DNA from 4 places in the Micromonospora sp. NPDC050417 genome. Region 1 is predicted to be linked to each of the others. Evidence: riboswitches for the same ligand, from Rfam matches in the RefSeq annotation. Region 1 holds a riboswitch; each other region holds the start of a gene.
What was found. A riboswitch is a leader RNA that binds a small molecule or an ion and turns the genes downstream of it on or off. The one in region 1 is predicted to bind cobalamin.
Positions count from the first base shown of each region.

Region 2: linked by a shared signal. The riboswitch ahead of metE (5-methyltetrahydropteroyltriglutamate--homocysteine S-methyltransferase) and the one ahead of cobN (cobaltochelatase subunit CobN) in region 1 are both predicted to bind cobalamin.
Region 3: linked by a shared signal. The riboswitch ahead of ACIBF5_RS32455 (ribonucleoside-diphosphate reductase subunit alpha) and the one ahead of cobN (cobaltochelatase subunit CobN) in region 1 are both predicted to bind cobalamin.
Region 4: linked by a shared signal. The riboswitch ahead of bluB (5,6-dimethylbenzimidazole synthase) and the one ahead of cobN (cobaltochelatase subunit CobN) in region 1 are both predicted to bind cobalamin.

Region 1 is NZ_JBITIH010000017.1:86,563-94,504, reverse strand. Features, by position in the region: gene cobN (cobaltochelatase subunit CobN) at 1-3,045, opposite strand, end outside; cobalamin riboswitch at 3,167-3,289, opposite strand; gene cobG (precorrin-3B synthase) at 3,426-4,694, shown strand; gene ACIBF5_RS22105 (precorrin-8X methylmutase) at 4,691-5,317, shown strand; gene ACIBF5_RS22100 (precorrin-2 C(20)-methyltransferase) at 5,314-6,879, shown strand; gene ACIBF5_RS22095 (hypothetical protein) at 6,943-7,200, opposite strand; gene ACIBF5_RS22090 (LamG domain-containing protein) at 7,362-7,942, opposite strand, start outside.
Region 2 is NZ_JBITIH010000001.1:55,429-63,370, forward strand. Features, by position in the region: gene ACIBF5_RS00175 (low temperature requirement protein A) at 1-488, shown strand, start outside; gene ACIBF5_RS00180 (S8 family peptidase) at 543-3,743, opposite strand; gene ACIBF5_RS00185 (RNA polymerase sigma factor) at 3,743-4,165, opposite strand; cobalamin riboswitch at 4,377-4,587, shown strand; gene metE (5-methyltetrahydropteroyltriglutamate--homocysteine S-methyltransferase) at 4,702-6,942, shown strand; gene ACIBF5_RS00195 (PDGLE domain-containing protein) at 7,186-7,701, opposite strand.
Region 3 is NZ_JBITIH010000054.1:486-6,598, reverse strand. Features, by position in the region: gene ACIBF5_RS32465 (MalY/PatB family protein) at 58-1,200, shown strand; gene ACIBF5_RS32460 (Gfo/Idh/MocA family protein) at 1,293-2,354, opposite strand; cobalamin riboswitch at 2,646-2,879, shown strand; gene ACIBF5_RS32455 (ribonucleoside-diphosphate reductase subunit alpha) at 3,020-5,392, shown strand; gene ACIBF5_RS32450 (ribonucleotide-diphosphate reductase subunit beta) at 5,440-6,113, shown strand, end outside.
Region 4 is NZ_JBITIH010000002.1:542,970-550,911, reverse strand. Features, by position in the region: gene ACIBF5_RS05130 (RDD family protein) at 1-138, shown strand, start outside; gene hisC (histidinol-phosphate transaminase) at 138-1,247, shown strand; gene ACIBF5_RS05120 (hypothetical protein) at 1,383-1,940, shown strand; gene ACIBF5_RS05115 (hypothetical protein) at 2,047-2,958, shown strand; gene ACIBF5_RS05110 (hypothetical protein) at 2,985-4,013, opposite strand; gene ACIBF5_RS05105 (PQQ-binding-like beta-propeller repeat protein) at 4,176-5,435, opposite strand; gene ACIBF5_RS05100 (SRPBCC domain-containing protein) at 5,490-5,999, opposite strand; cobalamin riboswitch at 6,139-6,340, shown strand; gene bluB (5,6-dimethylbenzimidazole synthase) at 6,370-7,011, shown strand; gene ACIBF5_RS05090 (polysaccharide deacetylase family protein) at 7,207-7,942, shown strand, end outside.

The DNA.
Region 1 (7,942 bases):
CAGTGGCAGCAGTCCGGCCCCGTACGCACCGGGCTTCGAGCCGAAGATCCGCATCGTGGAGCGCCGCTCGTCACCGTGCTCGGCCTGGTCCGCCAGGGCGTGCGCCCGTACGTAGTTCGACTCGGCCGGCTCGTCGAGTCCGGCGACCAGCCGTACCGCGTCGTCGAGCAGGGCGACCACGTGCGGGAACGCGTCCCGGAAGAAGCCGCTGATCCGCATCGTCACGTCGATCCGGGGCCGGTCCAGTTCGGCCAGGTCGACCGCTTCCAGACCGGTGACCCGACGGGACGCCTCGTCCCAGCGCGGCCGTACGCCGAGCAGCGCGAGCACCTCGGCGATGTCGTCGCCGGCGGTGCGCATGGCGCTGGTGCCCCACATGGAGAGCCCGACCGAACGCGGCCACTCGCCGGTGTCGGCCCGGTAGCGGGACAGCAACGAGTCCGCCATCGCCTGCCCGGTCTCCCAGGCCAGCCGGCTCGGCACCGCCTTCGGGTCGACGGAGTAGAAGTTCCGGCCGGTGGGCAGGACGTTGACCAGGCCGCGCAGTGGCGACCCGCTCGGGCCGGCGGGCACGTAGCCGCCATCGAGCGCGTGCAGCACGGCGGCCAGTTCGTCGGTGGTTCGGTCCAGCCGGGGCACGATCTCGGTGGCGGCGAACTCCAGCACCCGTGCCACCTGCGCGTGGTCGACCGCCGGGTCGCCGGTCGCCGCTGCCTGGCCGGTTGCCGGGTCGCCGGTCGCCGCTGCCTGGCCGACCGCCGGGTCGCCGGTCGCCGCTGCCTGGCCGGTTGTCGGGTCGCCGAGCACGGCCGCACACACCTCGGCCGCCGTACCGGGCGCCCAGTCCTGTTCCTCCATCGCCAGCACCAGCGCGCGGGCGGTCTCCTCGATCCGGTCCACCTCGCCCCGGGCGGCGCTGCCGTCCTCGGTGAGGCCGAGCGCCTCGCGCAGACCGGGCAGCGCGGCGACCTGTCCGGCCCACATCTGCCGGGCCCGGAGCATGGCCAGCACCAGGTCGACCCGGTTCTGTCCGCTCGGCGCCACCCCGAGCACATGCAGCCCGTCGCGGATCTGTACGTCCTTGATCTCGCAGAGCCAGCCGTCGACGTGCAGGATGAACTCGTCGAACTCGGCGTCGTGCGGCCGGTCTTCGAGGCCGAGGTCGTGGTCGAGTTTGGCGGCCTGGATCAGGGTCCAGATCTGGGCCCGGATCGCCGGCAGTTTCGCCGGGTCCAGGGCCGCGATGTTCGAGTGCTCGTCGAGAAGCTGCTCCAGCCGGGCGATGTCGCCGTAGCTGTCGGCGCGGGCCATCGGCGGGATCAGGTGGTCGACCAGGGTGGCGTGCGCCCGCCGCTTCGCCTGGGTGCCCTCACCGGGGTCGTTGACCAGGAACGGGTAGATCAGGGGCAGGTCGCCGAGGGCGGCGTCGGGTCCGCAGGCGGCGGACATGCCGAGCGTCTTGCCGGGCAGCCACTCCAGGTTGCCGTGCTTGCCGACGTGCACCACCGCGTGCGCGCCGAACTCGTCGGCCAGCCACCGGTACGCGGCCAGGTAGTGGTGGCTCGGCGGCAGGTCCGGGTCGTGGTAGATGGCGACCGGGTTCTCACCGAAGCCGCGCGGCGGCTGGACCATCACCACCGTGTTGCCGGAGCGGAGCGCGGCGAGCACGATCTCGCCGTCGGGGTCGCGGGAGGTGTCGACGAAGAGTTCACCCGGGGGCGGACCCCAGTGCCGTTCCATCTCCTCGCGCAGCTCGGCCGGGAGGGTGGCGTACCAGGCCCGGTAGCGGCGGGCCGGGATCCTGATCGGGTTGCCTTCGAGTTGTTCCTCGGTGAGCCAGTTGAGGTCCTGTCCACCGGCGGCGATCAGCCCGTGCACCAGGGCGTCACCGTCACCGGCGCTGACACCGGGGAAGGCGTCCGGGCCGTCGGCGGGGCCGATGTCGTACCCCTGTGCGCGCATGGCGGTGAGCAGCCGGACCACGCTGGCCGGGGTGTCGAGGCCGACCGCGTTGCCGATCCGGGCGTGCTTGGTCGGGTACGCCGACAGCATCAGCACGATCCGGCGCTGCTCCGGCGGGGTGTGCCGGAGCACACCGTGCCGGACCGCGATCCCCGCGACCCGGGCGGACCGCTCCGGGTCCGCGACGTAGACGGTGAGCCCGTCGGCGTCGATCTCCTTGAAGGAGAACGGCACGGTGATGATCCGGCCGTCGAACTCGGGGATGGCGACCTGGGTGGCGGTGTCGAGCGGGGAGAGGCCGTCGTCGTTGTCGGCCCAGACGGCGCGGCTGCTGGTCAGGCAGAGCCCCTGCAGGATCGGCACGTCGAGGGCGGCGAGCGCCCCCACGTCCCAGGCTTCGTCGTCGCCACCGGCCCCGACCTCGGCTGGGCGGGTGCCGCCGGCGGCGAGCACGGTCACGACCAGCGCGTCCGCCTCGCCGAGGGTTTCCAGCAGGGCGGGCGCGGGGCTGCGCAGCGAGGCGCAGTAGACCGGCAGCGGCCGGCCGCCGGCGTCCTCGATCGCGGCGCAGAGCGTCTCGACGAAGGCGGTGTTGCCGGCGACGTGGTGGGCCCGGTAGTAGAGCACCGCGATCACCGGGCCGTCGGTCTGGCGCGACTCGCGCTCCAGCCGCCCCCACTCGGGCGTCGCGACCGGCGGGGCGAAGCCGAGTCCGGTGAGCAGGATCGTGTCGGAGAGGAACCGGTGCAGCTCGGTGAGGTTGGCCGGGCCGCCGTGCGCGAGGTAGGTGTGCGCCTCCGCGGCCACCCCGGCGGGCACGGTCGAGCGGCGCATCAGCTCCGCGTCGGGTGCCTGCTCACCGCCGAGGAGTACGACCGGCAGTGTCCCGGCCAGCAGCGCGTCGAGCCCTTCCTCCCAGGCCCGGTAGCCGCCGAGGATGCGTACGACCACCAGGTCGGCGCCGTCGAGCAGGGCCGGCAGATCCTCGACCGAGGTACGGGCCGGGTTGGCCAGCCGGAAGTCGGCGCCACTGGCCCGGGCGCTGAGCAGGTCGGTGTCCGAGGTGGAAAGAAGCAGGATCATCGGGCACCGCGCAGGGCGTGGCGTGGCATGGTGGTTCCTCCCTCGGGGTCCGCGCCCCGGGTTCGTCGGTTGCGGCCCGGCGCGGGCCCTTCGGGTCCGTTCCCTGCCGCGCGGTGACCTGGAGTCTCCTGGCTCCCGGATCGTCGCTCGCCCCGGTCTTCCCGCCCGTGTGGGCCGTGACCATGTCGGGGTCCGCTCCCCGGTAACAGTGGCGGGACCGCGCCGGGATCACACCGGCTTCCTCCACCTGTCGCCGCGTTTCAGCGGCTCCCACTCTCACGAGTCGGACCCCGGTTCGTCAAGCCGCGCCCGACAGGGGTGCTGGTGCGGCGGCCGGCGTGCCGGTCGGCTGGCCCTGCCCAGGCCGTAGTATCCGCCGGGTGTGGTCACCACGAGGGCGGTCGGCACCGGACGCCTGTCCGGGGGCGCTGCGCGTACATGTCGCCGCCGACGGCAACCTGGCCCGGGTCCGGGTGCCCGGTGGGCGGTTGCACGCCGACCAACTGGCCGTGCTGGCCGCCGCCGCGTCCGAACTGGGCGATGGCGGGCTGGAGCTGACCTCGCGCGGCAACGTGCAGCTTCGGGGCCTGCCGGCGGGTGCGGAGCGGGAACTGGCCGCCCGGCTCTGGGCCACGGGCCTGTTGCCGTCAGAAACTCATGAACGCGTACGCAACGTGATCGCTTCCACACTCAGCGGCAGAGCCGAGGGTGGACAATTTGATCTCCGGGGCCTGGTGGACGAGCTTGACCAGGGGTTGTGTGCCGACCCGGCGCTCGCCGACCTCCCCGGCCGGTTCCTGTTCACGGTTGACGACGGCCGCGGTGACGTGACCGGCTTCGGTGCGGACGTGGGTCTGCTCGCCGTGGCGTCGGACACCCTCGCGGTGCTGCTGGGCGGCACCGACACGGGCGTGCGGGTGCCTCCGGCGGCCGGCGCGAGCACCGCCCTGCGGGCAGCGCATGCCTTCCTCGCCGAGTACGCGGCGCAGGGCGGCACCGCCTGGCGGCTGGCCGAACTCGACGACGGTGTACGGCGGGTGGCGCACCGGCTACGTACGGCACTCGACCCGGCGTTTGTCGGATCACCCGGCGGGCTCGCTCCCGCGCCCGCACCGACCCGTTCGCCGGTCGGCCGGATCGCCCAGATCGACGGGCGGCAGGCGCTGGCTCTGACGGTGCCGCTCGGCCGGCTCACCGTGGCGCAGGTCGACGTGCTCGAAGCGACGGCACGGGCCGCTGCTGACGAGATCAACATCACTCCGTGGCGCACCGTCGTCGTACCCGATCTGGGCACCGGCGAGGCTGAGCGCCGGCTGGCCGCGCTCACGGCCGAGGGACTGGTGGCCGACGCCTCCGCCGGTTGGGTCGGGGTGACCGGCTGCGCCGGGCGCCCTGGCTGCGCCAAGGCGCTCGCCGACGTACGGGCCGACGCGAACCGGGTGCATCGGGCGGCGGCACCGGGTCCGACGGGCCTGCCGGTGCACTGGGTGGGTTGCGAACGGCGCTGCGGCCGGCCGGCGGACCGGCATGTCGAGGTGCTGGCGACCGTTGACGGATACCAGGTCAGCCTGGACGGTCGACCGCGCCCGCGGTCGGCGACGCTGGACGAGACCGCTGCCGCGATCGCGGCGGCACGGAGGGGTACGTGATCGACTACGTCCGCGACGGCGCGGAGATCTACCGCCGGTCGTTCGCCACGATCCGCGCCGAGGCGGACCTGTCGGGCCTGCCCGCCGATGTCGCCACGGTGGTCGTACGCATGATCCATGCCTGCGGCATGGTCGACCTGCCGACGGATGTCGGCTACTCCCCCGACGTGGTCTCCGCCGCGCGGGCGGCGCTCCGCGCGGGTGCGCCGATCCTCTGCGACGCCGAGATGGTCGCCTCCGGTGTGACCCGCAGCCGGCTGCCCGCCGACAACGAGGTGATCTGCACCCTGCGCGACCCTCGGGTACCGGCCCTGGCGGCCGAACTCGACACCACCCGCAGCGCCGCCGCCCTCGAACTCTGGGGTGACCGGCTCGACGGCGCGGTGGTCGCGGTCGGCAACGCGCCGACCGCCCTGTTCCGCCTGCTGGAGCTGATCGACGCGGGAGCCGGACGACCGGCTGCCGTGCTCGGCATACCGGTGGGTTTCATCGGTGCGGCCGAGTCCAAGCAGGCGCTCGCCGCACATCCGGCCGGACTGGAATACCTGGTCGTGCACGGCCGGCGCGGTGGCAGCGCGATGACCGCGGCGGCGATCAACGCCATCGCCAACGAGAAAGAGTGACCAGGGTGGACAGCGGCACGCCGGTGGGGCGGCTCTACGGGGTGGGACTCGGGCCGGGCGACCCGGAACTGGTGACGGTGAAGGCCGCCCGGCTGGTCGAGCGGGCGGACGTGGTCGCCTACCACAGTGCGCGGCACGGGCGCAGCGTCGCCCGGATGATCGCCGAACCGTACCTGCGGGACGGGCAGATCGAGGAGGCCCTGACCTACCCGGTCACCACGGAGAAGCCGGAACACCCGGGCGGCTACCGCGCCGAGATCGAGGAGTTCTACGCCGACTGCGCGGCCCGGCTCGCCGCGCACCTGGACGCCGGGCGGGACGTGGTGGTCCTCTGCGAGGGCGATCCGTTCTTCTACGGCTCCTACATGCACATGCACAAGCGGCTTGCCGGCCGCTACCCGACCGAGGTGGTACCGGGCGTGACCTCGGTGAGCGCCGCCGCCGCCGTACTCGGGCGTCCGCTGGTCGAGCGGGACGAGACCCTGACCATCCTGCCCGGCACCCTGCCGGCCGAGGTGCTGGCGCAACGGCTGGCGGCGACCGACTCAGCCGCGATCATGAAACTGGGCCGCACCTTCGGCAACGTCCGCGCGGCACTCGCCGAGGCGGGCCGGCTGGACGAGGCCTGGTACGTCGAACGTGCCACCACCGACCAGCAGCGCTCGGCCAAACTGGACGAGGTCGACCCCGAGACGGTGCCGTACTTCTCCCTGGCCCTGCTGCCGAGCCGGGTGCACGAACGTACCCGGGCCGAGTTGGCGGGCGAGGCGGCACCGGTCACCGTTGTCGAGTCGTCTCCGGTCGAGCCGGCCGGGCTCGGCGAGGTGGTGGTGGTCGGGCTCGGACCAGCCGGACGGGAGTGGCTGACCCCGCAGGCACGGGCCGCGCTCGACAGTGCCGACGACTTGGTCGGGTACGGGCCCTACCTGGACCGGGTGCCGGCCAACCCGCGCCAGCGACGGCACGCCTCGGACAACCGGGTGGAGGCGGAACGAGCCGAGTTCGCCCTCGACCTGGCCCGGCGCGGGCGGCGGGTCGCGGTGGTCTCCTCGGGTGACCCGGGCGTCTTCGCGATGGCCGCCGCCGTGCTGGAGGTCGCCTCCGAGCCGAAGTGGACCGACATTCCGGTACGGGTGCTGCCGGGGCTGACCGCCGCGCAGGCGGTGGCGAGCCGGGTCGGTGCCCCACTCGGGCACGACTACTGTGTGCTGTCGCTGTCCGACCGGCTCAAGCCGTGGGAGGTCATCACCAAGCGGCTGGCCGCGGCGGCGAGTGCCGACCTGGTGATCGCGATCTACAACCCGGGCTCGAAGAGTCGGGTCTGGCAGGTGGCGGCGGCCAAGGAACTGCTGTTGGAACACCGGTCCCCGGAGACTCCGGTGGTGCTCGGCCGGGACGTCGGCGGTTCCGGCGAGCGGGTACGGGTGGTCCGGCTCGCCGATCTGGACCCGGCCGAGGTCGACATGCGTACGCTGCTCCTGGTCGGCTCCTCCACCACGCAGGTGGTCTCCCGGGGCGGTGCCGGCCCGGTGGTCTTCACGCCTCGGCGTTATCCGGCCTGACTCCCGCAACGCTGATCGGCCGGGGTACGCGGTTCACCACCCCGGCCGGTCAACGGCGACCGTTCAGGACGCCAGCGCGGCGTCGGCGGCCCGCACCTGCTTGTGGAACCGCAGGTGCACGTACAGCTTCTCCTCGCCGATCCTGGTCTTGGCCCAGACACCCCTGACCGGCCCGAGCCGGGTGTGGCGGGGCAGCCGGGCGAGCACCTTCGTCGGGGTGGTGCCGTTGACGCCGCCGGCCTCCATCACCACCACCGCGTCGCCCGTCACGGCGACGATCCGGCGCTTCGCCAGGGTGAGTGCGCCGAGGATGCCAGCCAATAACCTGGAGCGGTGACAGACCAGGAGACGACGTTGGCGACGGCCGGTGGGGTAGGACCGGGGCCGGCACGCCGAGCGGGCGCGGTTCGGCCACCACCGAGGGGCCCGACCTCGGCCGGACCCCTCGGGTGGAACACTCACGCAATCGCTGGCCGCACGGCCTACCAGGACTGCCGATCGTACAGAGCCCCGATGCCGCCGTCGCTCATAACGCCCTGGTACAACTCCAGGTCGTCGACGGCGCCATAGAGCCACTCCGCTGGGCCCGCCGATGTGGTCGCCCGGCCCACCAGCAACGGACCCGAGGCTTGCCACGGCTTCCACGCCGGATCGAGCGTCACCGTCTGGGCGAGCGCTCCGTCCACGTAGAGCCGAGCCTCGGACCGGGTCGCGTCGAGCACCCCGACCAGGTGGTGCCACCCGGTCGGATTCAGGGCCGCCACCGTCGCGTACGTGGTCTCCGCGTCGTTCTCGCCACTGGGATCGGCGCGAATCTTGAAGACCCACTCACCGCCATCAGCCGGGCGGTACCCCAACTGGAAGGCGCTAGAGCCGGTCGAGTCCTGGGAGACGACCGTCTGCTCTCCCTGTGCGGAGTCGAGCTTGGCCCACACGGACACGGTGAACGACTGGTCCGTGCGCAGTACCGGGCTGTCCTGCCACACCGGACTGCCCGGCTCACCGATGTTCGTCTGCGACCGGCCGTACTCCTTGGTCGCCATGCCGTAGTACGGGTCGAACG
Region 2 (7,942 bases), on a different contig from region 1:
TCGCGCTAGCCACGGTGTTCATGATTACTGTGCTGATGTGGCGGATCTACATCTACCGCGCCGGAGAGCTGATGACCGTCGCGCTCATCCGCGCCGTCACTCCGGCCCGGCTCAGCCAACTCACCGCAGTCGCCCATCTGATCATGGTGGCGGGGATCGTAGGCACAGCGGCCACCAGCCAACTCGTCATCGGGCGCCCGACCGGCGACACCCCACCCGCCTGGGTGGCAGTCATTCTTGGCGGTCCGGCCCTCTTCCTGATCGGACGGGGCCTACTCGACTATCTGGTCTTCGGACGGGTCGCCCGGACCAAGGTGGTCGGCCTGGTCCTGTTGGTCGTCCTGGCACCCGCGGCAGCCATGGTGCCACCGATCTTGGTAACCCTGATCGCCGCGGTCGTCCTCACCGCCATCGCCGCGGTCAGCCTGCCGCTGACCCGGGCGAACCCCCCACCTCCGGCACCGCCGAGGCTGACCCGGGCGGCCTAGGCCACCTCGGCCGACCGCACCCCACCGGGATGGAGTGCGGTCGGCCGACGTCCGTCATTTCAGCGCGTAGGCCCGGATGATGGTCTGGCGTTGAGCGTTGCCGTCGGGGTCGGTGACCACGGAACGCAGCGAGACGAACTCCGCGCCGACCGGGTGGTCGACGGTGACCGCCCACCGGCTGCGGTCGCCCCCGACCCTGGTCGGTTTCCAACTCCTGCCGTCGTCGTAGGAGACCTCGACAACCGGGGTGGAGACCCTGCCCGGGCTGTCGCTGCCATTGCGCTGCACCGAGACCGGGATCGTGAACGGCTCGCCGGCGGGTGCGGCGTTGTGGTCGTCGAGATCCGGCGCGTACCGCACCGCGAGCAGCGGCAGGTGGACGGCGTGCAGGGGATCGTCGTTGCGCTGCGAGGCGAAGGTCCACTCCACGTCGACCCGGGTGGACAGTCGGGCGTAGCCGGACCGGTCGGCGGTGGTTCGGAGCGTGTACACCGCCCGTTCCGGTCCGACATCGAACACGCCACGGGTCGCCTCGTCGGACTCGCCGATCACCTCACCGTCGCGCAGCAGTTGGGTCTTCCCAAGCACGAAAGTGTCACCCCAGCGGCCTCGGCCCTGGTCGGAGAGGAGCGACTGTTGGAGGTACAACTGGTCCAGGCCACGGAACGACGCGGCGCCCCCGTACCGGGCGTCGGCCATGGCGGGTCCGAACACGCCCACGTTCCAGCGTACGGTGGTGGTCTTGTTCCGGCGGAAGACCATCGGCGCGTACTGCGTGAACTGGGTACGGATCTCGCCGTCGACGACCTCGCTGAAGGCACGCAGGTCCCACGGCACGTCCGGGGTGTAGTACTCGGTCAGGGCGCCGGGCAGGGGGATGGCGACGGCGAACTCGCGGAGCCCGGTCGAGCCGGGTGTGCTCATGGCGTGCTCGGCGCGGACCTGGGCGAGGTTCTGTCGCCGGTCGTTCCACCCCGGCGTGCGGGGGATCCCGTCCCTGGTGCGCTTGAGCTGGTAGAGGTAGGGGCTGTTGTCGAACGTCTGGCCGTTCCACTTCGCCATCAGCGTCTCGACGGTGAAGGTGAAGTCGTCGTGGCGGGTGGTCGACGGTTTGACGGTCAGGTCGGGGAGTCGCCCGGCCGGTACCCAGGTCGTCGCGCCGACAGGGCCGCGTCCGTTCCCGAGTTCGCGGGTGTAGTCGAGCTGGGTCTGGACGTGCCGCGCGGTCCGGTCGTCGATCGTGATGTCGACCGGCACGGTTTCACGGGCGTCGTAGACCACCTCGGTGTCCCGGGTGACCACGAACGTCGGCTCGGCGAAGTCCGCCAGGCGCCCGGTGTCCGGGTCCGAGATGAAGCCGGTGTAGGTGTATTCCCCGCGCGGCAGGCGGAGGGTGATCGGGCCGGTGGCGAAGCCCTTGTAGATGCCGATGTGGTCGATCGGCACGAACCGGTAGCGGTACTCGTCGGCCGGCGTCCCGTCGTGACCGATCGCCTTCACGGTGACGTCGTAGCTCTCGATCTCCCGGCTCACCGCGACCGGCGTACGGACCGCGCCGCCACCGTTCGACGGGGTCGCGTTGACCACGCCGGTGAAGGCGCCGGTGGGTCCGTCGAAGGTGGTGTCGGCGGTGACGGTGGTGGTCGCCTGGCCACCGGCCGGCACGGTCAGCGTCGCGGGGGCGAAGGTGAACATCCCCTCCGGTGCCGGGGACCGGTCCTCGCTCCGGACATCGGCCGCGAGGTCGAGCGTGACCGGGCTGGTGCCGAGGTTGGTGTAGGTAACGGTTCTGCTGATCGGCTGGTTGTCGTGGTGCGGCCACCGCACGGTGCCCAGGTTGAGGTTCGTCGGGAAGGCGACCACCGTCGTCCTGACGGCCGCGGCGAGGTCGACCCGGCCGGCACCCTGCTCGAAGATCGTCAGCCCGTCGTTCGGGGCGGCGCTGCCCATGAGTGCGGCCTTGAGCTGGTCCGCTTTCCAGTCCGGGTGTGCTCCGGCGAGGATCGCGGCCGCGCCGGCGACGTGCGGGGTGGCCATCGAGGTGCCGGACAGCGGCAGGTGGCTCTGCCCCGGCTCACCCTGCCCGCTGTTCCTGGCCCGCGCTGCGGTGATGTCGACGCCGGGCGCGGTGATGTCCGGTTTGATCCCGCCGTCCAGGATCCGCGGGCCGCGTCCGGAGAACTCCGCCAGCTCGTCATCGCGGTTGACCGCGCCCACGGTCAGGGCGGCGTCAGCCGCGCCCGGCGACTCGATGCTGGCCGGGTCGTTGCCCGTGGCGACCACGAACAGCGTGCCCGTCCTGGCGGTGAGTTCGTTGACCGCCTGTGACAGCGGATCCGTGCCGTCGCTGGGGCTGCCGCCCAGGCTCATGTTCACCACATCGGCGCCCTGCGACGTGGCCCACTCCATGCCCGCGATGACCGAGGACTCGCTTCCGGTGCCGTCGTCGCCGAGCACCTTCGCGTTGAGGATCCGAGTGTCCGGCGCGACCCCCCGGTACCGGGCGTCCCGGCCGGCGACGATGGACGCGACGTGGGTACCGTGCCCGTGCCGGTCGTCGGGGTCGGCGCCGCCGGTGAAGTCACTCGCGCCCACCACCGCGTCGGCCAGGTCCGGGTGCCCGGCGTCGATCCCGGTGTCCAGCACCGCGACCGTGGTACCCGCCCCGGTGTGCCCGGCGCTCCACGCCACCGGGGCGCCGATCTGCGGCACCGAGTGCTCCAGCGAGGCCCGGACTCGCCCGTCGAGCCAGACCCGCTCGGCGCTCCGAGCCGTCGGCCAGTACACGGCGGAACGCTCCACGGAGACGGCCGTCACGCCCACGGCCGGCAGCACCCGGTTCACCCGGGCGGCCGCGCTGCGCGGTGTCGGGCCGGCGTGGTCGACGATCAGCGGCAGCCGGGGGGCCGTGGCGTCGTCGAATCCGGAGTCGACCAACTCGGTGACGTTGAACAGCCGCGGGTCCAGCCTGCCCGCTCGCAGGAGGGCCTGCGCGTCCTCGGGCACGATGTGTGTGTCACCCCGTTCGTCGGTGTACGAGTGGAACATCAGGTGTTCCCGGCCCTTCGCCGCCCGTACGTTCACCACGCGGGTACCGCTGACCGTCACCGTGTCGCCGGTCAGCAACGTCACGGTCGCGCTTTCGGCGGCGAGCCGCTGAGCCGTCACAGGGCTGGCCGCCGCCTCCGGCACGACCACCCCGGACGCCGCCGTGACGACGACCAGTAGCGCCGACAGTGCCGTTCTTCTTCGCATCACCATCTCCCCACTGTTTCTGGCAAGGGTTCGTTCGGCGCGGTGACCGCGCTGGTGACCCGGTCGGCGTGCGACGCCTCGGTGGTCGCCGGCACGTACGCCTGCCGCAGCCGGTACTCGCGCGCCTCCTCGCGCCGATGCTGACTGACCGTGTTGGTGGCGATCCCGTACAGCCACGGCCGGGCGTCCGGATGGGCGGTGTCGAACCGCTCCCGACGGCGGAACGCCGCCAGAAACGTCTCGGCGACCAGGTCGTCCGCGATTTCGGCACCGCGCCGCCTCGCCAGGTAGCGATGGATGTACGGCTCACGCCTGTCGAAGATCGTCGCGAAGCTTCCGGGATCCCGGACGGACCGCTCGATCACCGCCGCGTCCGTCAGCACGCCGACGTCGGCGGTCCTGACTCGTCTCAAACGATTCATGCACGACCTTTCGCGGACCGGGGAACCATCACCTGTTATCCGCAGGCCACACGAAAAGGGTTCACGGGCTGGGCGCCCACGTCGCCGAGCGCCGACGAACGGCGAGTGCCGACCGCGTTCCAGCGGCGGACATCGGAGGACACGTCAACCAGCTGGCGGTACCCGTCCCGCGTCTCGGACAGCCTCGCTCGTAAACCGTTGTGGGACCCGTACGATGGTGGGCGGTGCTGGTTCGCCCGACCCTCACAGGTCGGGCGTCGTAAGAGGGAACCCGGTGGAAAACCGGGACTGCCCCGCAGCGGTGAGTGGGAACGACCGCCGTCAACAAGCACTGGACCGGAAGGTCTGGGAAGCGACGGCCAGTAGGCGACCTTGTGTCATGCCCACGAGTCCGAAGACCTGCCAGCGCTGCGCACGCCGCCCGGTGTGCGCCGCCGGCGGTCCCTCGGGAGGGCCAGGGCGGAGAGACGGCACCTCGCTGTGCCCTGTCTTCCCCTCTCCCGTGCCCGCCGGGCACTTCGAGGGAAGGACCCCCTGTGAGCACCACCGCATTTGGTCAGAGCACCGTGCTCGGCTATCCGCGCGTCGGCGCGAATCGCGAGCTGAAGAAGGCCGTTGAGGCGTACTGGGCCGGCACCATCGACGCCGACAGCCTGGAGAACATCGCTGCCACGTTGCGGGCTGAGGTCTGGCGGACGCTGCGTGACGCCCGCCTCGACTCGATCCCGTCGAACACCTTCTCCTATTACGACCAGGTGCTCGACACCGCGGTCGCCGTTGGAGCAATTCCCGACCGGTTTGCCCGCCTGGGTTTGTCCGAGTTGGACACCTACTTCGCTATGGCCCGGGGTGTCGACGCCGAGCCGGCCCTCGAACTGACGAAGTGGTTCGACACGAACTACCACTACCTGGTGCCGGAGATCAGCGCGGGTACCGTCTTCGCCGCGAACCCGGCGAAGGCACTGCGGGAGTACGCCGAGGCCCGCGACCTTGGCATCAACACCCGCCCGGTGTTGGTTGGGCCGGCGACCTTCCTGCTGTTGGCCAAGGGCGACGATCCGTTCGCCCGCCTCGACGAGCTGGTCGAGACGTACTCCGGAATCCTCACCACGTTCGCGGAGGCGGGCGTGGCGTGGGTGCAACTGGATGAGCCCGCCTACGTCGCCGACCGCACCGCCGCCGAGATCGACGCCCTGCACCATGCCTACACCCGGCTCGGTGAGATCGCCGATCGGCCGCAGATCTTCGTGGCCACCTACTTCGGCGAGCTCGGCGACGCCCTACCTGCCCTGCTGAACACCCCGGTCGAGGCGGTCGGACTGGACCTGGCCGCCGGACCGGGCAACCTCAAGCGGCTCGCCACCGCAGGCCCGCTGCGCGGCAAGACCATCGTCGCCGGCCTGGTCGACGGCCACAACATCTGGCGTACCGACCTACGCGCCGCCGTCACCACCGGGGCGACGGTCACCGGGCTCGCCGACCACGTAGCCGTCTCCACGTCCTGCTCGCTTCTGCACGTCCCGGTCGACCTGTCCGCCGAGACCCGCCTCGACCCCCAACTGTACGAGCGGCTCGCGTTCGCCCGGCAGAAGGTAGACGAGGTCGTCCTGCTCGGACGCGCGCTACGCGACGGCACCACGCACCTGCCCGCACCTCTGCCGCCCGCCCCGGCGGTGTGGCGGCACGACAACGTCCGGGCCCGACTCGCCGCGCTCGACGCCACCGACCGGCAGCGCGGCGACTACACCAACCGGGCCGCCCGCCAGCAGGAACGGCTGGGGTTGCCGGACCTGCCGACCACCACGATCGGGTCCTTCCCACAGACGGCCGAGTTGCGCAAGGCCCGCGCCGCACTGCGCGCCGGCACCCTCGACGACGCCGGCTACACCGAACGGATGCGCGCCGAGGTCCAGCACGTCATCCGGCTTCAGGAAGCGCTGGGCCTGGACGTGCTCGTGCACGGCGAACCGGAACGCAACGACATGGTCCAGTACTTCGGCGAACAGCTCGACGGGTTCGCCGCCACCGACCACGGCTGGGTCCAGTCCTACGGCTCCCGCTGCGTACGCCCGCCGATCATCTACGGCGACGTGACCCGCAAGGCGCCGATGACCGTGACGTGGTCCACCTACGCCCAATCATTGACCAGCAAGCCCGTCAAGGGCATGCTCACCGGCCCGGTCACCATCCTCGCCTGGTCGTTCGTCCGCGTCGACCAACCCCGGGCCAACACCGCCGACCAGGTCGCGCTCGCTCTGCGAGACGAGTGCCGCGACCTCGAGGCGGCCGGGATCGGGGTCATCCAGGTGGACGAGCCGGCGCTACGGGAGACACTGCCGCTACGCAAGGCCGATCAGAAGGCGTACCTGGACTGGGCGGTGGCCGCATTCCGCCTGGCGACCAGCGGCGTCGCCGACGACACCCAAATCCACACCCACCTCTGCTACAGCGAGTTCGGTGAGGTGATTACCGCGATCGACGCCCTCGACGCGGACGTGACCAGCATCGAAGCGTCCCGCTCGAAAATGGAGGTCCTCGACGACCTCGCCGCGATCGGCTACCACCGAGGCGTCGGACCCGGCGTCTGGGACATCCACTCGCCCCGGGTCCCCACCCACGACGAGGTGGTCGACGCACTACGCGGAGCCGTCGCGGCCGTCCCCGCCCGCCGCCTCTGGGTCAACCCCGACTGCGGCCTCAAAACACGTGGATACCCCGAGGTCGAGGCATCACTGCGGCACCTGGTCGCCGCCGCCACCGAGATCCGCGGGAGCTGACAACACTGCGCCGGGTGGGCCCTCTCGGGGACCCACCCGGCTTGACCCGGATACCCGCCCTGTTGCTGGAGACCGACGACGACCGTCACCGCTACCAGGAGGCGCAAGTCCGCCGCGAGCATCGCCTCACTCTGCGGCTACCGCGACGTCGAGGCGTCCCTGACACGGCCCGGCAAGGCCGCCCTCCTAATAGAAAGTTCGCTCCAACCATCGGCGCGATCCTCAACTCCGATCCCCCAAAAGTCAGCACCCCGAAACAGCGGCGGCCGACGTGGTAGCCGCCGCACCAAGTTCCGGCCCGGCGCGGGTGCCCCGGCGACGGGTCAGCCAGAAAAGGCCACCACCGAGGGCGAAGGTGATCAACACGCCGGCGATCCCGGACAGACCGGTGGAGAGGTACGCGTTCTCCACCCCCTTCACGCCGTAGTCGGCGAGCGGGCTGTCGGCGAGTTCGTGGTCCTTGGTCTGCTGCGCCGGGCAGCTTCCGCCGGTGATGTTGTCGTCGGCGTCGAAGGTGCAGCCCGTACGGAGCGAGGAGTCAAGCCCGTCCGGGTGGCATCCGCGATGACGCCCTGGGCCGTCGCGCCGGACAGTGCTCTCGTGCCGCCCGTACCTGTCATCAGGTTCCACGGCCAGACCGGGCCGACTACTGATACCGGGTGCGACATCGCCAGCGACGACAAGATGGTTCATCGCCCGCAGTAGGAGGTTGGGGACGGGTGGATCGCCGGTGAGGTCGTCGGCCGGTGGGGCGAACATCGCCCGTGCTGCCCACATATCCGGAGCTGCGTCCGAATCATCGGCAAATTTGATCGATACCCTTGAAGACGGGGGCGCAGCGGACAGTGGGGCGAACCGTCCTGGACATCGAAGGAGTTGGACTATAACCCGACAAGCAACCGCGCAGCAGATCGACTCTCTGCCATACCGGGCTACCTCGTGTTTTTTCGTCCGGACCAGTCCGTCCGCCTTCCGCCCAGGCGGCGTCTCCCAGTGTGTA
Region 3 (6,113 bases), on a different contig from region 1:
GTTCACCCACATCGGGTACGGGACGGATCGATCACGACTGGGGTAACGTCTGCGACCGTGGGCAGCCCCTTTCACGAGTCGCTGGACGAGCTACGCCGCCGTACGAGCGAGAAGTGGCGGCGGTACCCGTCGGACGTACTCCCGCTCTGGGTCGCGGAGATGGACGTACCCCTGGCCGAGCCGGTCGTCCGGGCACTCACCGAGGCGATAGCGCTCGGCGACACCGGATATCCGCACGGTACGGGTTACGCGGAGGCAGTCGCCGAGTTCGCCACCGAACGGTGGGGCTGGACGCCCGAGATCGCGCACACCACGGTCGTACCGGACGTGATGATGGGTATCGTCGAAGTGCTCAAACTGGTCACCGGTCCCGGCGACGCCGTGGTGGTCAACCCCCCGGTCTACCCGCCCTTCTACCAGTTCCTGCGCAGCCTCGACCGGCGGATCGTCGAGGCCCCGCTGAACGTGCGGCACCGGCTCGACCCGGATGCCCTGGACCGGGCGTTCGCCGAAGCCGTGGTCGGCGGGCGGCGCGCCGCCTACCTGCTCTGCAACCCACACAACCCGACCGGGACGGTGCACACCCGTGAGGAGTTGACCACGGTCGCCGAGTTGGCCGAGCGACACGGCGTACGGGTCGTGGCGGACGAGATCCACGCGCCGCTGGTGTACGCGGGCGCGACCTTCGTTCCGTACCTGTCGCTGCCCGCCGCGGCGAACGCCTTCGCGCTGCTCTCGGCGTCGAAGGCATGGAATCTGGCCGGACTCAAGGCTGCGGTGGCGGTAGCCGGACCGGAAGCGGCGGTCGACCTGGCACGGATGCCACCGGAGGTCGGCGACGGCCCCAGCCACCTCGGCGTCATCGCCCACAGCGCGGCGCTACGACTCGGCGGCTCCTGGCTGGACAACCTGCTGGCGGGCCTCGACGACAACCGGAAGCTCCTCGGCGAACTGCTCGCCGAGGAGCTTCCACTGGTCCGGTACCGACCGCCGGACGGCACCTACCTGGCCTGGCTGGACTGTCGCGCCCTGGATCTGCCCGCCGACCCGGCGGAGGTGTTCCTGGCACGTGGCCGGGTGGCGTTCGTGCCCGGACCCGACTTCGGCACCGGTGGCACCGGCCACGTCCGGTTCAACCTCGCCACCTCCCCCGAGATCATCACCGAAGCGGTACGTCGGATGGCCACCGCCGTACGCTGAGTCGATCCGGCGCCCCCGGGACCAGGATCGCGGTGCCGGAGTACCTGACCGGCTACCGGTTCGCCTGACCGCTCTTCGGTTGGTGCGACAGCTCAGCCGAGCGCCCACGCCTCGGTGGTCGTGGTGACCGTACGGTCGGTGTCGGCGGCCTCTTCGACCGCCAGGCCGATCAGGTGGTCCTGTGCCCCGTCGGCCAGTGGGTACGGCGGCGGGCCTTCACCGCGTACCCATGCGGCCATGGCCTGGAGCAGGGTCGCGGTGGCGATCTCGTCGTCGTTCCAGCGCAGGCCCGGATAGGGATTGCGGTAGAGGACTTCGGAACCAAGGGTGATGGTCTCGGTGTCGAAGCCGTCAAGGTCCAGGTCGTGACCGGTCTGCCGCCGTACCAGGGGTGTGCGCACGATCGCCCGGGGTGCGGCCAGGTGGACGATCTCGTCGTCGCGTAGCTCCCCGTGGGTGCCCCGGACGAGGAGTCGCCGGAACCGTAGTTGGTTGCGTGACTGGTTGTCGGTGAAGTCGTAGAGCCCGGAGCGGCCGTCGCCGAAGTCCAGGGTGGCGATGGTGGTGGTGGCGGGCTTCGGTGTCGGGTCGTCGGTCCAGCCCTGGCGGGTCTGCGGGTCGAGCAGCGGTGCGGTGGTCCGACTCGCCCGGATGGTGGCCGGGTCGTGACTGACGCCGAGCAGGCCACGGATGAGGGAGACGGCGTGGTACTGGTGCGTCGAGGAGACCTGGACCTGGGTCGGCGTACCGATGATCCCGGAGCGGACCGCCGCCGCGCGGGCGGCGTGTGCGGGCATCAGCAGATACTGTTCGGCGACCTGGACCAGGCCGGATTCGCCGACCTCGTCCCAGAGCCGACGCAGTCCGGCGACATCGGACGCGGGCGGGGTCTCGGTCAGCACTGGCACGCCACTCGCCACCGCCGCCGTGACCACGTCCGCGTTCACCGCTCGGGGCAGGGCGGTCACCAGGAAGTCCGGGCGGGCGGTCGCCAGGCAGTCGGCGAGCGAACCGAAGTACGGCACCGGCAGTGTCCGGGGTGTGGGAACCACAGCCCCGACGCAGGTCACGTCGGGCAACGCGGCGGACAACCGCCAGAACGCCTGCGCCCGCCAGCCGAACCCGATCAACGCGAACTTCGTCTCGTCTCTCATCCGGCCCACCTTAGGCATCCCTCGGGGCAGGCGGGCACGCCCACTGCTTCGTGGTCGTGCTCGACCGAAACGTACGCCCGGCGCCCAACCCGACACGCCTCCATGGTTATGCGTCGGTCTTCTCACCTGAAGTGGCCGGAGAGTCACCTTGTGCCGAGCTGTCAGCGATGGGCCTCTCGCCGTGCGGTGCACCTCGGCCGTGCGGTCGGTATCCGGTGGGCCGGGGGCGATCCCACCAGGACACGAACGCGACACGACATCTGGTGTTCGTTTATCCCTACCGCCCCATATATAGTTCGTGACGCAACTGGTTCAGCCGGACATCCAGCCGGCTGAGGCAACAGGGAACCCGGTGTGAATCCGGGACTGCCCCGCAGCGGTGAGTGGGAACGACCGCCGTCACAGAGCACTGGGAGCACCGGCACCCGCCGGTCACCTCCTGGGAAGCGACGGCCAGTAGGAGGACACGGGTTTCCGTGGCCGCGCCCGCGAGTCCGAAGACCTGCCAGTAGCGCCGCGCCCGGCGAACCGAGCGCGGCGGTCCGAGACCGCGCGGGACGGTCGACGGCTGCGACGCGACCCCCTGGGCTGCGCGTCTCCGCCTGCCTGCGCGCTCGGACCTCGTCGACGACGAGCACGAGGAGTGACAGGTGACGGTCACGGAGATGGTGACGGGCGAGGGAAACCCACTCGCACCGGGTCAACGCCGTACGCAGATGCACGTCCGTAAGCGCAACGGTGCGACCGAGCCGGTCGACGTACAGAAGATCGTCCGGGCGGTGGCGCGGTGGGCGGACGATCTGACCGAGATCGACCCGCTGCGGGTGGCCACGAAGACGATCAGCGGCCTCTACGACGGGGCGACCACGGCCGAACTGGACCGGCTGTCGATCCAGACCGCCGCCGAGATGACCGGTGAGGAGCCGCAGTACTCCCGACTCGCCGCCCGGCTGCTCGCCGGGTACGTCGACAAGGAGGTACGCGACCAGGGCATCGCCTCGTTCAGCCAGGCGATCCGGCTCGGTCACGAGCAGGGGCTGATCGGCGACGAGACGGCGCGGTTCGTGTCGGTCAACGCCCGGAAACTCGACGACGCGATCGATCCCACGGCCGACCTGCGGTTCGAGTACTTCGGACTGCGTACGGTCTATGACCGCTACCTGCTGCGCCACCCGGTGACCCGGCTGACCGTGGAGACCCCGCAGTACTGGCTGTTGCGGGTCGCCTGCGGACTCTCCGAGACCCCGGCCGAGGCGATCGGTTTCTACCGGCTGATGTCGTCGCTGGCCTACCTGCCCAGCTCCCCCACCCTCTTCAACTCCGGCACCGCGCACACCCAGATGTCCTCCTGCTTCCTGGTCGACTCGCCCCGCGACGAACTCGACTCGATCTACGACCGGTACGCCCAGGTCGCGAAGCTGTCGAAGTTCGCCGGCGGCATCGGCATCGCCTGGTCCCGGGTACGTTCCCGGGGCGCGCTGATCCGGGGCACGAACGGCCTCTCCAACGGGATCGTGCCGTGGTTGCGGACCCTCGACGCGAGCGTGGCGGCGGTCAACCAGGGTGGCCGACGCAAGGGCGCGGCCTGCGTCTACCTGGAGCCGTGGCACCCGGACGTCGAGGAGTTTCTCGAACTTCGCGACAACACCGGTGAGGACGCCCGGCGTACGCACAACCTGAACCTGGCCAACTGGATACCGGACGAGTTCATGCGTCGGGTCGAAGCCGACGAGGTGTGGTCGCTGTTCGACCCGGCCGAGGTGCCGGAGCTGCCGGACCTGTGGGGCGACGAGTTCGACGCCGCCTACCGGGCGGCGGAGGCGGCGGGCCGGTTCGTGCGTCAGGTCAAGGCCCGTGACCTGTACGGGCGGATGATGCGCACCCTGGCGCAGACCGGCAACGGGTGGATGACGTTCAAGGACCCGTCGAACCGGCTCTGCAACCAGACCGCCGAACCGGGCAACGTGGTGCACCTCTCCAATCTCTGCACCGAGATCGTCGAGGTCTCGGGCGACGGCGAGACAGCGGTCTGCAACCTCGGCTCGGTGAACCTGGCGGCGCACGTGGCCGGCGACGACCTCGACTGGGAGCGGTTGCGCGAGACGGTGCGTACCGCGGTGCTCTTCCTCGACCGGGTCATCGACATCAACTACTACCCGAGCGCCGAGGCGGCGGCGAGCAACCCGCGCTGGCGGCCGGTCGGGCTCGGCCTGATGGGCCTGCAGGACGTGTTCTTCGCGCTCCGGATGCCGTTCGACTCCGACCGGGCGCGGGAACTCTCCACCCGGATCTCGGAGGAGATCTACCTGACCGCCCTGGAGACCTCGGCGGAATTGGCCGTACGGTTCGGCCCGCATCCGGCGTACGCGCAGACCCGGGCCGCGCGGGGCCACCTCCAGCCTGACCTCTGGGGGGTCACCCCGTCGCAGTCGGAGCGCTGGGCCACGGTGCGGGAGCGGATCGCCGCCCACGGGCTGCGTAACTCACTGCTGGTGGCGATCGCCCCGACGGCGACGATCGCCTCGATCGCCGGGTGTTACGAGTGCATCGAGCCGCAGGTCTCCAACCTGTTCAAGCGGGAGACGCTCTCCGGCGAGTTCCTCCAGATCAACACCGCCCTGGTTCGGGAACTCAAGTCGCGTGGTCTCTGGACCGAGGAGATCCGTACCGAGATCAAGCGCGCGGAGGGCTCGGTCCAGGGTCTCCCGGCACTGCCGGCGGAGGTACGGGAGCTGTTCCGTACGGCCTGGGAGCTGCCCCAGCGGGCGCTGATCGATCTCGCCGCCGCCCGCTCGCCCTTCATCGACCAGAGTCAGTCACTGAACCTGTTCATGAGTGCCCCCAGCATCGGGAAGCTCAGCTCGATGTATCTGTACGCGTGGAAGTCGGGGCTGAAGACCACCTACTACCTGCGTTCCCGCCCGGCGACCCGGATCCAGCAGGCCACCGTGGCGATCAACAGGCCGGTGCTGGCCGTCGACGCCGAGACGCTCGCCTGCTCGCTGGAGAACCCGGAGTCCTGCGAGGCCTGCCAGTAGCCCCACCCGCTTCCGTCCACGATCCTGACGCACAGTGAGGCACCACGATGACCAGCACGACAAGGACAGCGATGTTGCTCGACCCGGGCATGAACCTGACCCTGCGCCCGATGAGATACCCACACTTCTTCGACCGCTTCCGGGACGCCATCAAGAACACCTGGACGGTCGAGGAGGTCGACCTGCACTCCGACCTGGCGGACCTGGATCGGCTATCGCCGGCCGAACGGCACCTGGTCAGCCGGCTGGTCGCCTTCTTCGCCACCGGCGACACCATCGTCGCCAACAATCTGGTGCTCAACCTCTACCAGCACGTCAACTCCCCCGAAGGTCGGCTCTACCTGTCCCGGCAGCTCTTCGAGGAGGCCGTGCACGTCCAGTTCTACCTGAACCTGCTCGACACGTACGTGCCGGACGAGGGCGAGCGGTTCGCCGCCTTCGACGCGATCGAGAACATCCCGTCGATCCGCCGCAAGGCCGAGTTCTGCTTCCGCTGGATCGACTCCGTCTTCGAGCTGCGTGAGCTGAGGACCCGCGAGGAGCGGCGCGCGTTCCTGCTCAACCTGATCTGCTTCGCCGCCTGCATCGAAGGGTTGTTCTTCTACGGCGCCTTCGCCTACGTCTACTTCCTCCGCTCCCGGGGGCTGCTGCACGGGCTCGCGTCCGGCACCAACTGGGTGTTCCGCGACGAGTCGATGCACATGGCGTTCGCGTTCGACGT
Region 4 (7,942 bases), on a different contig from region 1:
TTCGACCGCCCGCTGCGGCAGGCGTTGCACGACAAACGCGCGCAGACCGTGGTGGTACGCCTCGACCGGAAGACCAGTACAGCGTCGGTGCCGCCCACCGCGGGCGACCGATCGGACACCTCAGGAGGGCCCACGTAATGACCGGCCGCGACCGCAGCCAGCCCAACCGGCTGACCCGACCCGACCTGGCCTCGCTGCCGAGCTACGTACCGGGGCGCAATCCCGCTGACCTGGCCCGTGAGCTTGGCATGGCCGAGGCGATCAAGTTGGCCAGCAACGAGGTGCCGTTCGGCCCGTTGCCGGGTGTGGTGGAGGCGGTCGCGGAGGCCGCCGCGCTGGCGCATCGCTACCCGGACCCGGCGGCGACTGCCCTGCGTGCGGCCCTCTCCGAGCAGTACGGCATCTCCGCCGACCGGATCGCGACCGGCTGTGGCTCGGTCGCGCTCGCCGAGCATCTGGCCCGGGTCACGAGCCTGCCCGGCGACGAGATCGTCTACTCGTGGCGCTCGTTCGAGGCGTACCCGATCATCACGGCGACCAACGGCGCGACCAGCGTACGGGTGCCGAACACCGCCGGGCATGGCCACGACCTGACGGCGATGGCGGAGGCGGTGACCGACCAGACCCGGTTGGTGCTGGTCTGCAATCCGAACAACCCGACCGGCACCAGCGTGCGCCGGGCCGAGCTGGACCGGTTCATCGACGCGGTCCCGGACGACGTGCTGGTGGTGCTGGACGAGGCGTACCGGGAGTTCGTGACCGACCCCGGGGTGCCGGACGGGCTGACCGCCTACGGTGACCGGCCGAACGTGGTGGTTCTGCGGACGCTCTCCAAGGCGTGGGGGCTGGCCGGGCTGCGGATCGGTTTCCTGGTTGCCCACCCGGAGGTCGCCGCCGCGGTGCGTAAGGTGGTGACCCCCTTCTCCAGCAGCACGGTGGCACAGGCGGGTGCGGTCGCCGCGCTGGCACAGGCCGAGGAGGTACGTCGCCGCTGTGCCCTGGTGGTGGCGGAACGTGACCGGGTCACCGTGGCGCTGCGCAAGCTGCTACCGGAGGTGCCGGAGAGCCAGGCGAACTTCGTCTGGTTGCCGCTGGGCGACCGGTCGGTCGAGTTCGCCCGCTCCTGCGAGTCCCATGGCGTGATCGTCCGGCCGTTCCCCGGCGAGGGCGTACGGGTCACGATCGGCGCTCCGGTCGAGAACGACGCCTTCCTCGCGGTGGCGGAGACCGCCCTTCTTACCGACTAGGCGGGCATAAAGCCCTTATTTGCTACTTTTGCCACCAACACGGGCATACTGCCCTAGCTTTCGAAGTAGCCCCGTAATGCCAGCCAACCGGCATTGCGACCAGCCCGCTACTTCGAGACCATAGGGGTATAACTCGTGCGTTTTGCCAAAATCTTCGTGGTGGGTGCTGCCGCCGCCGCAGCGGCGGTAGCGCTCACCGGCATGCCGGCGGCGGCGGCTCCGACCGACGACACGGAAGTAACCTTCGAGATCCTCGCCGGCACCCTCGACATCACCGCACCCGCCACCGCCGACCTCGGTACCGGTGAAGCCGGCACCGTGATCGACGGGCAGATCGGTCCGGTCACCGTCGATGACTCCCGGGCCGAGCCGGACGCGTCCTGGGAAGCGACGGTGACCTCGACCGACTTCACCACCGGAACGGCGACGCCGACCGAAACCGTGCTGGCCTCACAGGTCGACTACTGGTCCGGTCCCGCGACCGCGACCACCGGTAACGGCACGTTCACGCCGGGGCAGGTCAACGCCGCAGCCGCGGCGCCACTCGACGACACCACGCCGCTCACCGCGTTCACGCACACCGGCGGCACCGGCAACAACACCGCCACCTGGAACCCGACCCTGGAGGTGAACGTACCGCTGGCCAACGTGGCGGGCGTCTACACCGGGACGGTGACACATTCGGTGGCGTAGCCGCCGGGGCCGGTCGGCCCGACGCGTAGCACTCGCGCTGCTCTGCCTCGCTGGCCTGGGCTTCTCCGCCCAGGCCAGCGCGGCCGAACCGGACCCCGGACAGGAAATGATCGGCATTCAGCTACTCGAAGCGCCGACCGACCGCCGCGGCGACCCACGTGCCCTCCGGTACATCGTCGACCACCTTCCGCCCGGCACCGTCATCAAGCGGCAACTGCTGGTGGCGAACAAGACCGCCAAGACACAACGGGTCGATCTCTACCCGGCCGCCGCCACGATCGAGGAGGAGCGGTTCGTGTTCGGTGCGGCACGGACCCCGAACGAGCTGACCTCCTGGATCTCGCTGGACCGGGAGACGCTGGAACTGGAACCCGGCGGCAAGGCCCGGTTCCGCGCGACGATCACGGTGCCGCCCCAGGCGTCGGCAGGCGAACGGTACGCCGTGATCTGGGCCTCGGTCTCGTCCGCGCCGGATCCGACGGCGAACGTCAACAAAATCCACCGGGTGGGCGTACGGACCTATCTCAGTGTCGGGCCCGGTGGCGAACCCCCGTCCAGCTTCACCATCGGTGAGCTGTCCCCGGCCCGGGACACCCTGGGCGTCCCCTCCGTGCGCATCGCGGTCCGCAACACCGGCGAGCGCGCCCTGGACCTGACCGGTTCGGTGAGCCTCTCCGACGGCCCCGCCGACCTGCGCGCCGGACCCTTCGACGTGGTGGACGGGACGACGATCACCCCGGGTGAGTCCGGGACGGTCCTCGCACAACTCCCCCGCGAACTGCCGAACGGCCCCTGGCAGATCGACGTCGCCCTGGCGAGCGGGCAGGTGAAAGAGAGCGCCACCGCGCGAATCACCTTCCCGGACCCGGGACGGGTCGGCGAACCCGGCTCCCCACTGAGTCGACTCGGCCCGCTCTGGGCGCTGGTCGCCGGGTCACTCGTGGTGGGGCTGGTCGTCCTCACCGGCCTGCTGCTCCTGATCCGTCGGTCCCGGCGCCGTACCGCCGTGTCGGGATGAGTGACCCGGAACCCGGGTGGCGCCGGTCAGCTCTCCCGGTCGGTGGCGAGTTGACGACGACGGCGTGACCGGAACACCAGCGCCAGGCCGGACAGGAGGACCACCACGCCGACGGCGAGCGAGCCGCTGAACCACACGGTCGGGTTGCGGATCAGGGAACCCGGGGACCTGGGCACGTCCGGCGCTGGGAAGGCCACCTCGGCCGCGGCGGTACGCCGTACCAGGCCGCTGGCGAGTGCCACCTCCGCCTGACGCGTCCCGCCCGGCAGGTCGGGCGGGAGTGCGACCTGCACCGACCCTGATTCGCCGGGGGCGAGTGTGGTGCCGTCTACCACGTCGAACGGGCCGGCCGCTGTGCCCGGCCCGCCGACGAACGACACCTTGCCGGTCATGTCGAGTGCGCGGCCACCGGTGTTGCGTACCCGCACGGTGAGGGAGGGCTGACCGCCGGGAGCCCGTCCGGGGACGAATTCGTCGATGTCGAAGGAGGACGGTGGTTCGCCACCGGTGCCGACGCCAAGGTAGAGCCGGACACCGGCCCGGTGCACCTCGGTCACCAGGCTGCCCGGCTCCGGGGCGGAGGTGGCCGATGCCCAGATGACCGCGTACCGCTCACCGGCCGAGGCGTTGCCCGGCACCTTCACGGTGGCGATCACCTCGACGGTCCTGCCGACGGCCATGTCGATCTCGTCCGTGTCGAGAGAGATCCATGAGGCAAGCTCGTTGACGGCCCGTCCGTCGCCGGACCGGAACCGCTCGCCTTCGACGGTCGCGGCTCCGGCGTAGAGCTGGACCCGTTGCCGGCGGTCCGTCCGATTGCTGACCTTGAGCTTTCGCTGGATCTCACCGCCGGCCGGCAGGTGGTCGACAATGGCGGTCCGGGCCCGTGGGTCGTCCTTGCGGTCGAGCGGCGTCTCCATCAACTGGATTCCGACGGCGTTCTCGGAGTCACCGGGGTCGGCGCCGACCGGTGCGGGCGGGGCTACGAGGCAGATCAGCGCCAGCGTCATCGACCAGGCTGGCACGAGGATCGCCCAGGCACGTACGCGATGCATGAATCTTCCCCACTTTCGCTGAACGTCGAACGGTGGAGTCAGTCGCTACGTGAAGATACTTCTACTTATGCCCTGATAAGTGCGGATTGCGGGCGCTACTGATCGACCCGGTGGTTTCTGGTCAATCACCTCCCGACCCCCGCCCGCCAGCGGTAAGGGGGCTCAGGTGGCGGCGAGGATGACCGGCTGCGGAGCCGCGTAGAACTGTGGGTCGGCCGCGTCCGGCGGGGCCGCCGCCGCCAGCCGTTCCACCGCCACGAAACCGTCGGCCGCGTACACGAATCCGGTCCGCCACGGCACGACCTCGTCACCGGCGACGAGGGGGAAGCTCGACCGTTGCGCACCGGTCATCGAGTTGAGCGTGATCAACTCGTGCGCGTCGGTGAGCAGGTGCAACCGCCCCGGCTGCACGGCCACGATCCGGGCCATCTCGGGGCCGGTACGCCGCCACAACTCGGTGCCGTCGCGTACGGAACGGGCCACCAGCTCCCGCCCGCTCGGGGTCAGCGCCACGTCGCCGTCGAGCACCACATCCGTCGGGTCCAGCACCGGAACCGGCACCGGCTCGTCCCCGTCCACCAGCCAACCCCGGCTGGTCCCGGCGCTGGTGGTACGCATTCCCGGGCAGTTCGACTCGCCGTTGCCGCAGCCGAGCGGCACCAACCCCAACTCCGAGCCGGCATCCTCAGGTCGCCACCGCCGGACCAGGTCACCGGTCTCCACGTCGTGGAACTCCACCGTCTGCGGAGCCGCGCAGGCGTCGACCGTGGCGAGTTGGCCGGCGGTGGTGGTGAGTGCACCGGCCCGACAGGCGCCGTCGATGTCGACCCGCCACAACTGCTCGCCGTCGGCCAGGTCCAGACCACGCAGCCCGGAACCGCCGATCACCACCAGCACCGTCCGACCGCTGCGTCCGGTCGCCAGGATCAGGCCGGCGGGGGTGTAGTTGACGCTGGCCCCGGTGCGGCGCCCGTCGTACCCGTGTCCCGGCGGAGGGCCGTCGGCCCGCCACCTGATCCGGCCGGTACGGGCATCCTGCGCGACCAGGTCCCCGTCCGACCAGCGGCTGACCACGGTGGTGCCACTGGCCACGATGCCGATCAGCTCCGCCGGCCAACGCCGGTACGACCAGTACGGGGTTCGTCGGGTCCGGGCGTCGACCGGCTGGTCGGCCCGGACCTGGCGGTCGGTGGCATAGATCCGCAGCCGGCCGTCCACGATCAGCGGGGCCGAGGCGAGCGTGCCGACGACCCCGGTTGCCGCGCTGACCGGGGCAGGGTAGCCGGTGCGAGCGGGGGTGAGCACCTCGGCGGGCGAGAGGACGCGGTACACGATCACGGCGACCGCCGCGACGACCAGCGCCGCCGCGATCACGGCGGCGGCCGGCCTGCGCCGTAACAGCCCACCGCTGCGAGATCGCATCGAGCACCTCCGCCCGCGACCCTACCGAGCCTGCGCGGACCGAAATCCGGCAGGTCAGGCGGCAGCGGCCGGGCCGCCCCGGCGCTCCCGGCCATCGGCGGTGACCGCCGCGGCCAGGTCGGCGAGGTCGCGACGCAACACGCCCTCGACGGTACGGGCGGCCAGCCCACCGAAGACCAGCGCCAGCAGCCGCCCGTGCGGGGTGGTGACCGTCCCTTCCTGCACCACGCTGACCGCCGTCCGGCCGGTACGTCGACGCCGCCGTCCTTCGATCGGGGTGAAGGTGTACGCGGTCCGGTACTCGACGCCGATGCCGGCGGAGGTGACGGTGAGCCGGTGGGGCGGGACCGCTTCCTCGACCTGGAACTCCTCGGCCAGTTCGGTCCCGTCCGGCAGCCGGTGCCCCTCCCGCCAGGTGCTGCCCACCCGGAGTGGGCCTGGGGTGAGCACGTCGATCCCGGTGACCGTGGAGAGCCAGCCGCCCCGGCCGGGCAGGTCGGTGAAGACCCGCCACAACTCGTCCGCTGACGCGTCCACCACCCGGGTCACCGCCACCGTCGCCATCGCACCTCCCGAGCCTCCACGGTAAGGCGAGTGGCCGACGATCGGGGCGAAGTTTGGTGGACGGCGAGGAGAACGTGACGCTGGTGACGGGCTCCCCGTCCCGAGGCCGTCCACCCGTCCGGTGCCGCTATTGTGCGCGGTGGCACAAACGTTGCGAGGTGCCCCGCGCGAGCGGGGAGAATCGGGAAGCCGGTGTGAATCCGGCACGGGCCCGCCGCGGTGACCGGGGAGCTGCCACCCACGCGTACCAGACGCAGCCACTGGCCCCTGAGGGGCTGGGAAGGCGGGTGACCAGCGTAGATCCGGGAGTCCGAAGACCGGCCTCGCGTCACCGGCCCCGTCAGGGGCGCGAGCGCAGCGGGAGCCTGCCTTGAACACCGGACTTTACGAAACCATCCACCGTCGCCGGGACGTACGTGCCCAGTTCACCGGCGCGCCGATCCCCGACGAGACGCTGGACCGAATCCTGACGGCGGCGCACGCCGCGCCGAGCGTCGGTCTCTCCCAGCCGTGGGATTTCATCCTGGTCCGCGATCGGGAGCTGCGGGAGGAGTTCCACCGGCACGTGGAGCGGGAACGGGACACCTTCGCGGCCACTCTCGACGGTGCGGCGGCGGAACGGTTCGCCCGAATCAAAATCGATGGCGTACGCGAGTCGACGTTGTCGGTCGTGGTGACGTACGACCCGGAACGGGGTGGGCCGGCGGTGCTGGGCCGCCACGCGATCGCCGACGCCGGCCTCTACTCGGTCTGTCTGGCGATCCAGAACCTCTGGCTGGCTGCGACCGCCGAGCAGGTCGGGGTCGGCTGGGTCTCGTTCTACCGGGAGCCGTTTTTGCGCGACCTGCTCGGCATCCCGGCCACCATCCGTCCGGTGGCGTGGCTCTGCCTCGGCCCGGTCACCCATCTGGAGCAGACGCCGGACCTGGAGCGGCACGGCTGGCGCCAGCGACGCCCGGTGTCGTCGGTGATCCACCAGGACCGCTGGGCGTCTGGTCACCGCCCCTCCTGACCAGGACTGGAGCGGGCTATGCGCTCGCTCTTCGAAGACCACGACACCTCCTCAAGAACACCTAGCCATGATCATTGCGCCGCTGGCTGTTCTGGCGGCGGTCCGCAGAACAGCCAGCGGCGCATGGATCATGCACTCCCTCGTCCAACCTCACGGGCTGACAGGTTCCTCACGTTTGGTGGCTACAGTCCCGGCGTGACATCCACCCCCACCCGTCGCATCCTTTCCGTACTCCCGCTTTTGGCCCTGCTGACGTTGAGCGCCTCTGGTGCCGGCGCCCACCCCACGTTCGACGCGGCTCCGACCACCGCAGGCCGACCGAGCCCGTCCGCCCCGCCCTCGGTCGGCGCACCGGCAACGCCGTCAGCAACACCGTCGGCTTCGCTGTCGGGGGCGGGCACACCCGCGCCGAAGAGCTTGGCCTGGTATCTCGCCCAGGTGCCGGACTTCCCCGAGGCGCCGCCACCGCAGCGGGTGCAACTGCCCAAGGACGGTTCGGCCCCGTTCTGGTTCCGGGTGCCGACCGACCAGAAGGTTGCCTTCATCACCATCGATGACGGCGGGATGGCCCGTCCACCAGCGGTCATCGATTTCATCCGGGAGGCGCACATCCCGGTCACGATGTTCCTGAACTCGCCGGCAGCGGCCGAACACACGCCCTACTTCAAGCAGATCGAGTCGGCGGGCGGGGTGGTGGAAAACCACACCATCACCCATACGTCACTGAAGGGCAGGTCGTACGCCTTCCAGAAACACGAGATCTGCGGGGCGGCGGACAAGCTGGAGCAACTGTTCGGCAGACGGCCGGTCCTGTTCCGCCCGCCGTTCGGCAACCGTGACGCGACCACGTTGAAAGCCGCGCACGACTGCGGCATGAAGGCGGTCTTCCACTGGACCGAGACCGTCAACGAGGGGATCGTGCGCTACCAGA